Regions from separate parts of the Pseudomonas entomophila genome, predicted to be linked through region 2. Evidence: riboswitches for the same ligand, from Rfam matches in the RefSeq annotation. Region 2 holds a riboswitch; the other holds the start of a gene.
What was found. Region 2 has a riboswitch for cobalamin ahead of cobW (cobalamin biosynthesis protein CobW). Riboswitches for the same ligand answer to the same signal wherever they lie in the genome.

Region 1 (3,499 bases), 380 kb from region 2:
GATTATTCGCAGGTAAAGTCACCCCGGCAACGAACTTTGTACGGAACAGTTAGTTTTCGTTCGATTACCGAACAAAACCCGTTCCGGCGAATTGATTCACCCACCCCCGTGAACAACCATGAACACCAGTCGCAGGCCCCGCCGGCCTTTCTCGCTGCCACGCCGGTCGTTCGGCGGGTCCTGCGCCGCACCGCCCAACGTCACCACATAATAAGTTCAATAAAACGGGTACCGACCTATGCTCACGTTCCTCGCCCTGCGATCCGCACCGTCACGTTCGTCTTCTCCTTATCGCCCCACGGTTCACGCGCCCTGTGCGCGCTGACCTTTCGGCCACCGACAAGAACAACGGAGACAACATGGCCCGCACAAGCTCCCAAGCCAAGAAAGCCACCGCCAGCGGATGGATCGGCTCTGCCCTCGAGTACTACGACTTCTTCATCTATGCCCAGGCCGCGGCGCTGATCTTCCCGCAGATCTTCTTCCCCTCCACCGACCCGAAAATGGCCATCATCGCCTCGCTGGCCACCTACGGCGTCGGCTACCTGGCCCGCCCGGTGGGCGCCTTCGTGCTCGGCCACTGGGGCGACACCCGCGGGCGCAAGAACGTGCTGCTGCTGTGCATGTTCCTGATGGGCCTGTCGACCATGGCCGTGGGCCTGCTGCCCACTTACCACGACATCGGCCTGCTCGCCCCGGCGTTGCTGGTGCTGCTGCGCCTGGTCCAGGGCTTCGCCGTGGCCGGCGAGATCTCCGGGGCCAGCTCGATGATCATGGAGCACGCGCCGTTCGGCCGCCGTGGCTACTACGCCAGCTACACGCTGCAGGGCGTGCAGGCCGGCCAGGTGATGGCGGCGGCGGTGTTCCTGCCGCTGGCCTACTTCATGCCGAGCGAGGCCTTCAACGAATGGGGCTGGCGCATTCCGTTCCTGATGAGCGCGCTGGTGCTGTTGGCCGGCTTCATCATCCGCAAGGAGGTCCACGAAACCCCGGCCTTCGTCCAGGAAGAGCAGCAGGACAAGGTCGCCAAGTCGCCGATCAGCGAAGCCTTCCGTCACAGCTGGAAGCACATGGTGCTGGTGATGTTCATGGCGCTGATGAACGTGATCCCGGTGGTCGCCACCATCTTTGGCGCGGCCTACGCGGTGCAGCCGGCCTACGGCGTGGGCTTCGACAAGAGCGTGTATCTGTGGATCCCGGTGGTGGGCAATATCGTCGCGGTGCTGGTGATCCCCTTCGTCGGCAACCTCTCCGACAGGATCGGCCGCCGCCCGACCATGATCGCCGGTTGCCTGGGCTCGGGCCTGCTGGCGTTTGTCTACCTGTATGCGATCAGCATCCACAACGTGCCACTGGCCTTCGCCGCCTCGATCGTCATGTGGGGCATGGTTTACCAGGGCTACAACGCGGTGTTCCCAAGCTTCTACCCCGAGCTGTTCCAGACCCGCTACCGGGTTTCGGCCATGGCCATCGCGCAGAACGTCGGCACCATGCTCACCGCCATGCTGCCGGCGCTGTTCGCCACCGTGGCACCGCCGGGCTCGGACAACATCCCGCTGGTGGTGGGCGGGCTGGCATTCTTCATCACCTGCGTGTGCGCGTTCGCGGCATACCTGGCGCCGGAGACCCACCGGCTGGCCATGGAAGACCTGGGCAACCCGCAGGCAACGCCCATGGCGCAGGAAGCCTATGAAGCCAACCGCAAGGGCAACCTGAAAGCGTTCGGGCATTGAACGCCGCGGGGCAGACCTGTCGCGCACTGACAGTGCCTGGCCCATCCAGATGATTGACTCCCCCCTCGTTCGATGGTCAGATGCGCGCCAGTTTCAGGTGTCCTGCGCCGCCGTGCGCAGGGTGAAACGGGAAGCCGGTGAGTCGTTGTCACGACAAGTCCGGCGCTGCCCCCGCAACGGTAAGCGAGCGACCCCTTCGACAGACCACTGTGCACCCGCATGGGAAGGTGAAGGTTTCATGCCCCTCGCAAGCCCGGAGACCGGCCTGAAGCCTTACTTGGCAACCCGCGGTGGGCGGGCGCAGGCCGGTCATCGCGTGCGCGCCTGCGTATGTGGTTCGCCTTTGCGTGTTTTCCACCGGGATCCATTCATTCCTGCAGCAGTGGAACGACATGTCCCGATTCAACAAGCTTCACACCCTGGCGGCCTGCCTGGCCGTCTCGCTCCCGGCCCTGGCCGACGACCACCAGGGTGCCCCGCTCACCCTGCCCTCGACGGCGGTCACCGAGACCCGCGAGCCCTCGGCCATCGACCTGGCCACCCCGACCCAGGCCGGTTCACGGCTGAACCTCAGCGCCCTGGAAACCCCGGCCAGCACCAGCAGCATCAGCGCCGAGCAGATCCTGCAACGCAACAACCTCACCGTGCAGGACGCCGTGACCCGCTCCCCGGGCATCACCTTCATCGGCACCCCCGGTGATGGCGGCACCGGCCTGTCGGCGCGCGGTTTCAGCGGCCAGGGTTCGGTGATGACACTGTTCGACGGCGCGCGGCTGTACACCGGCGCCGGCACCCTGACCTTCCCGGTCGACCCGTGGATGGTCGAGCGCATCGACGTGCTGCGCGGCCCGGCGTCGGTGCTGTACGGCGAAGGCGCCACCGGCGCGGTGGTCAACGTGATCCCGAAAAAACCCTTCGCCGGCGAGATCCACAACCGCCTGCGCCTGGGCTACGGCTCGTGGGATCGCCAACAGCTGGGGCTGGACAGCGGCGGCAGCCTGAGCGAACGCCTGAGCTACCGGGTCACCCTCAACAAGCAGGAAGGCAACGGCTGGGTCGACCGCACCGACTCGCGCAACCTGTCGCTCAGCGCCGCCCTGCGCTTCGATGCCAGTGACGACCTGAGTTTCACCCTCGCCCACGAGCGTGGCGACGCCGAGCCGGCCAACTACTTTGGCACGCCGCTGATCGACGGCCACTACCGCGACAGCCTGCGCAAGAAGAACTACAACGTGCAGAACGACGTGCAGCGCTACCACGACGAGTGGACGCGCCTGACCACCGACTGGACGCTCAGCGACACGGTCTCGGCCAGCAACCTGCTGTACTACATCAAAAGCCGCCGCCACTGGCGCAACGCCGAGGACTACACCTGGAACGCCGATGAGGGCCTGCTGCAACGGGGCAGCTACCTGGAGATCAAGCACAACCAGGAGCAGCTCGGCGACCGCCAGAGCTTCACCTTCGACCACGGGCTGTTCGGCCTTGCGAGCAAGACCGTGGTGGGTGTCGAGTACAACAAGATCCGCTTCAACGTCGACAGCAACGCGCCCTACAACGACGACGGCGTCGACCTGGTCGACCCATGGAACCCGGCACCGAGTGGGTTCCACAGCGCCTCACCGCTGCGCCCGCAAAACCTTTCCACCACCCACACCGTCGCGCTGTTCGCGGAAAACCGTACCCAGTTGACCGAGCGCCTGTCGCTGGTCACCGGCGTGCGCCGCGACCAGAACCACATCGACCGCGACAACCTGATCGATGGC
Region 2 (3,499 bases):
AGGGACATCAAGCGTGGCTGGAGCGACGGTAGAGCCAGGCGCTGAGCAGGCCCAGCGCCAGCCAGAAGGCGGCGTTGGTCAGCCAGGAGGCGATCTTGAACTGCGCTTCGAGGGCTTCCGGCGCCAGGCTCTCATGCACGGGCGGTTGCGGCGCGCCGATGACATGGGGGATGACCAGCAGGGCGACGCCGATCACCTTGAGCAGCCAGTGACGGGCGAACACCAGCAATGCCAAACCTGCTGCGGTTGCAGCGGCGGTAGCGACCCACCAGGTCTGGCGTTGGCCAAGGTCGGCGGCGGCAGTGCCAGGTAGTTCGGGTGGCAGGCCCAGGGTCGGGGCCAGGCAGAACACGGCGAAACCGGCCAGGCCCCAGAGCGCGCCGGTGCTGACACGGCCAGGCTCGCGCAGGCTGTACAGCGCGGCAAGGATCAGGGCGAAGCCTACCGCCACTACCAGGTTGCCGCCGGTGGTGGACAGCACACGCTGCCAGCCATCCTCCGGCGCCCAGGCTTCGGCGCTGTGCTCATGTTCGTGGGGCGCGGCGGCCTCGCCATGCGCGTGGTGTTCGGCGGCGGGGGCGGCGTTCTCGTAGGTTTCCGCCTGGAGAATCAGCGGAGCGACCCAGAAGCTTTGCAGCAGGGTCAACAGCAGGGCGGCCAGCAGCCCGCTGAAGCCCGCGGTACGGGCGATGCGCGTGATCATGCGGGCGTACTCAGTGGCAGGGGAAGGCGGCGCTGTGGCGGGTATCATGAGCGGCGTTGTGCACCGCCTCGATGTGCGAGAAACCGGCGAAGTAGACCAGGCACAGGCCGAGCAGGCTGGCACCGATGGCGATGATCATGCGCTGGCTGAGGCTGACGGGGGTGGCGATGCTGTGTTTCGTGCTGGTGATGGGCATGACGCGTTCCTCTGCTGTTGCTTTTGTCGGGCATTGGGGCAACGGGCAAGCGCGGCGACCCCGGGCGAAGCTCGCCCAGGTATGCGACAGCGCCCGCCCACCGCGGGGTGTTCATGTGGCGTCAGGCCGGTCTCCGGGCTGGCGAGGTGGAGCGGGGCTCCGTTGTTGGCGTCACCTTCCCATGCCGTGTCGACGGGCACAGTGGTCAAGACGCTTCACTCGCTTACCGTTGCGGGGGCAGCACCGGCATTGTCCGGCCTCTTGCAAAGAGACGCGTGACGCACCGGTTTCCCGTTTCACCCCAAGGGGGCACCTGAACGCAGTGCGCTAGCAAATCATGGGGCGAACCTTGCGTCAATGGCGGCGGCGGTTGACCGCAAGGCAGGCTCTGCGTAGCCTTGCCGCTTCGAGGTTCTCCGGCGTTGGCCGGAGCTAAGACGGGAACGCGGTCGATGCCGCGGCTGCCCCCGCAACTGTAGGCACTGGAACGGATCGGCACAGCCACTGCGCACGCGCGGGAAGGCGCCATCCAGCTGGCATTCTTGTCGGCGCAGTGCGAGCCAGGAGACCTGCCTCGTGACGTTTTCGACTTTCAACCGGGCGGGGTGATCCGGTGGCGAACCAGCCAGGCCGGCACGGCCCGTGGCTATCGTCCTGCATGCCCGCGCCACAGCCGCCAAGGGCACCGCGACATGAAAACACTGGCCAAGCTCCCCGTCACCATCGTTACCGGCTTCCTCGGCTCGGGCAAGACCACCTTGCTCCGCCATATGCTCGACAACGCCCAGGGCCGCCGCATCGCGGTGATCGTCAACGAGTTCGGCGAGCTGGGCATCGATGGCGAAATTCTCAAACAGTGCAGCATCGGTTGCAGCGAAGAAGAGGCCAATGGCCGCGTCTATGAGCTGGCCAACGGTTGCCTGTGCTGCACGGTGCAGGAAGAGTTCTTCCCGGTGATGCGCGAACTGGTGGCCCGTCGCGGCGACCTGGACCACATCCTCATCGAAACCAGCGGCCTGGCGCTGCCCAAGCCTCTGGTCCAGGCCTTCCAGTGGCCGGAAATCCGCAACGCCTGCACCGTCGACGCGGTGATCACCGTGGTCGACAGCCCGGCCGTGGCAGCGGGCACCTTCGCCGCCTACCCGGACCAGGTCGACGCCCAGCGCAAGCTCGACCCCAACCTCGACCATGAGTCGCCCCTGCACGAACTGTTCGCCGACCAACTGGCCAGCGCCGACCTGGTGGTGTTGAACAAGGCCGACCTGATTGATTCAGAAGGCTTGGCCAAGGTCCGCGCCGAAGTGGCCGAAGAGCTGCCGCCGGCGGTCAAGGTGATCGAGGCCAGCAGCGGTCGCCTGCCGCTGGAGGTGTTGCTGGGCGTGGGTGCCGAGTCCGAGGCGCATATCGATGGCCGGCGCACCCACCACGATTCGCACCACGATGGCGATGACCATGACGACCATGACCACGACGCCTTCGACTCCATTTCCCTCGACCTGCCCGAAGCCGACGAAAGCCTGTTGCTCGACGCCCTCACGCAACTGGTCACCGAGTTCGGCATCCTGCGCGCCAAGGGCTTCGCCGCCATCCCCGGCAAGCCGATGCGCCTGCTGATCCAGGGCGTGGGCACCCGCTTCGACAAGCACTTCGACCGCGCCTGGCGCAACGAAGAGCCGCGCATCACCCGCCTGGTGCTGATCGGCCAGGACCTCGATGCCGCGCAACTGGAAGCGCGCCTGCGCCAGGCCCTGGGCGCCTGACCCATGCACCTGCTGCGGACCCAGCCCGGCGGCTTCGTGCCGGACGACAGCATCGCCGATCTCGGCCAGACTCCCGCCGAGTTGGTGATCCTCTGCAGCGGTGATTCGCACCTGGCACTGCTGGCCGAAACCGCCGAGCAGTTGCCGGAGGACTTTCCCAGCCTGCGCCTGGCCAACCCCATGCAGGTGCAGAACCATGCCTCGGTCGATCTCTATGTCGACGAGGTGCTGCGCCACGCCAAGGTGATTCTGGTCTCGCTGCACGGCGGCGTCGGCTACTGGCGCTATGGTGTCGAGCAACTGGTGGAACTGGCCAACCGAGGCGTGCAACTGATCTTGGTGCCGGGCGATGATCGCCCCGATCCGCAACTGACCGACCTGGGCACGGTGCGTGGCGAGCAGGCCGAGCGGCTCTGGCACTACCTGCGCCAGGGCGGCAAGGCCAACGCCGTCAACCTGTTCAACTGCCTGGCCAACCTGTGGCTCGGGCGTGACTATCCGTGGCAGGAGCCGCAACCGTTGCCGCGCACCGCGGTCTACCACCCGAACAAGGCCAGCGCGGTGCCCGAGGACTGGTACGCAGAATGGAACCCGACGTTCCCGGTGGCGCCGTTGCTGTTCTACCGCTCGCACCTGCAAGCGGCCAACACCGCGTTCATTGACGTGTTCTGCCAGCGTCTGCAGGCCTGCGGCCTGAATCCGCTGCCGATCGCCGTGGCCAGCCTCAAGGAGCGCGCTTGCCTCGATCAGGTTGAAGACTGGCTCGACGCGGTCGAGGCCGAAGTGGTGATCAACACCACCGGCTTCGCCCTGTCCAGCCCCGAACAGCCCAACCTGCGC

Region 1: it holds a riboswitch for cobalamin, as region 2 does, so the genes downstream of both, IM733_RS03455 (TonB-dependent receptor) here and cobW (cobalamin biosynthesis protein CobW) in region 2, are expected to answer to the same signal.

What each region holds. Positions count from the first base shown of each region.
Region 1 is NZ_CP063832.1:759,805-763,303, reverse strand. It holds gene IM733_RS03460 (MFS transporter) at 360-1,733, shown strand; cobalamin riboswitch at 1,812-2,016, shown strand; gene IM733_RS03455 (TonB-dependent receptor) at 2,126-3,499, shown strand, end outside.
Region 2 is NZ_CP063832.1:1,138,110-1,141,608, forward strand. It holds gene IM733_RS05180 (cobalamin biosynthesis protein) at 1-8, opposite strand, end outside; gene IM733_RS05185 (CbtA family protein) at 8-703, opposite strand; gene IM733_RS05190 (CbtB domain-containing protein) at 714-899, opposite strand; cobalamin riboswitch at 1,007-1,231, opposite strand; cobalamin riboswitch at 1,292-1,490, shown strand; gene cobW (cobalamin biosynthesis protein CobW) at 1,592-2,659, shown strand; gene cobN (cobaltochelatase subunit CobN) at 2,663-3,499, shown strand, end outside.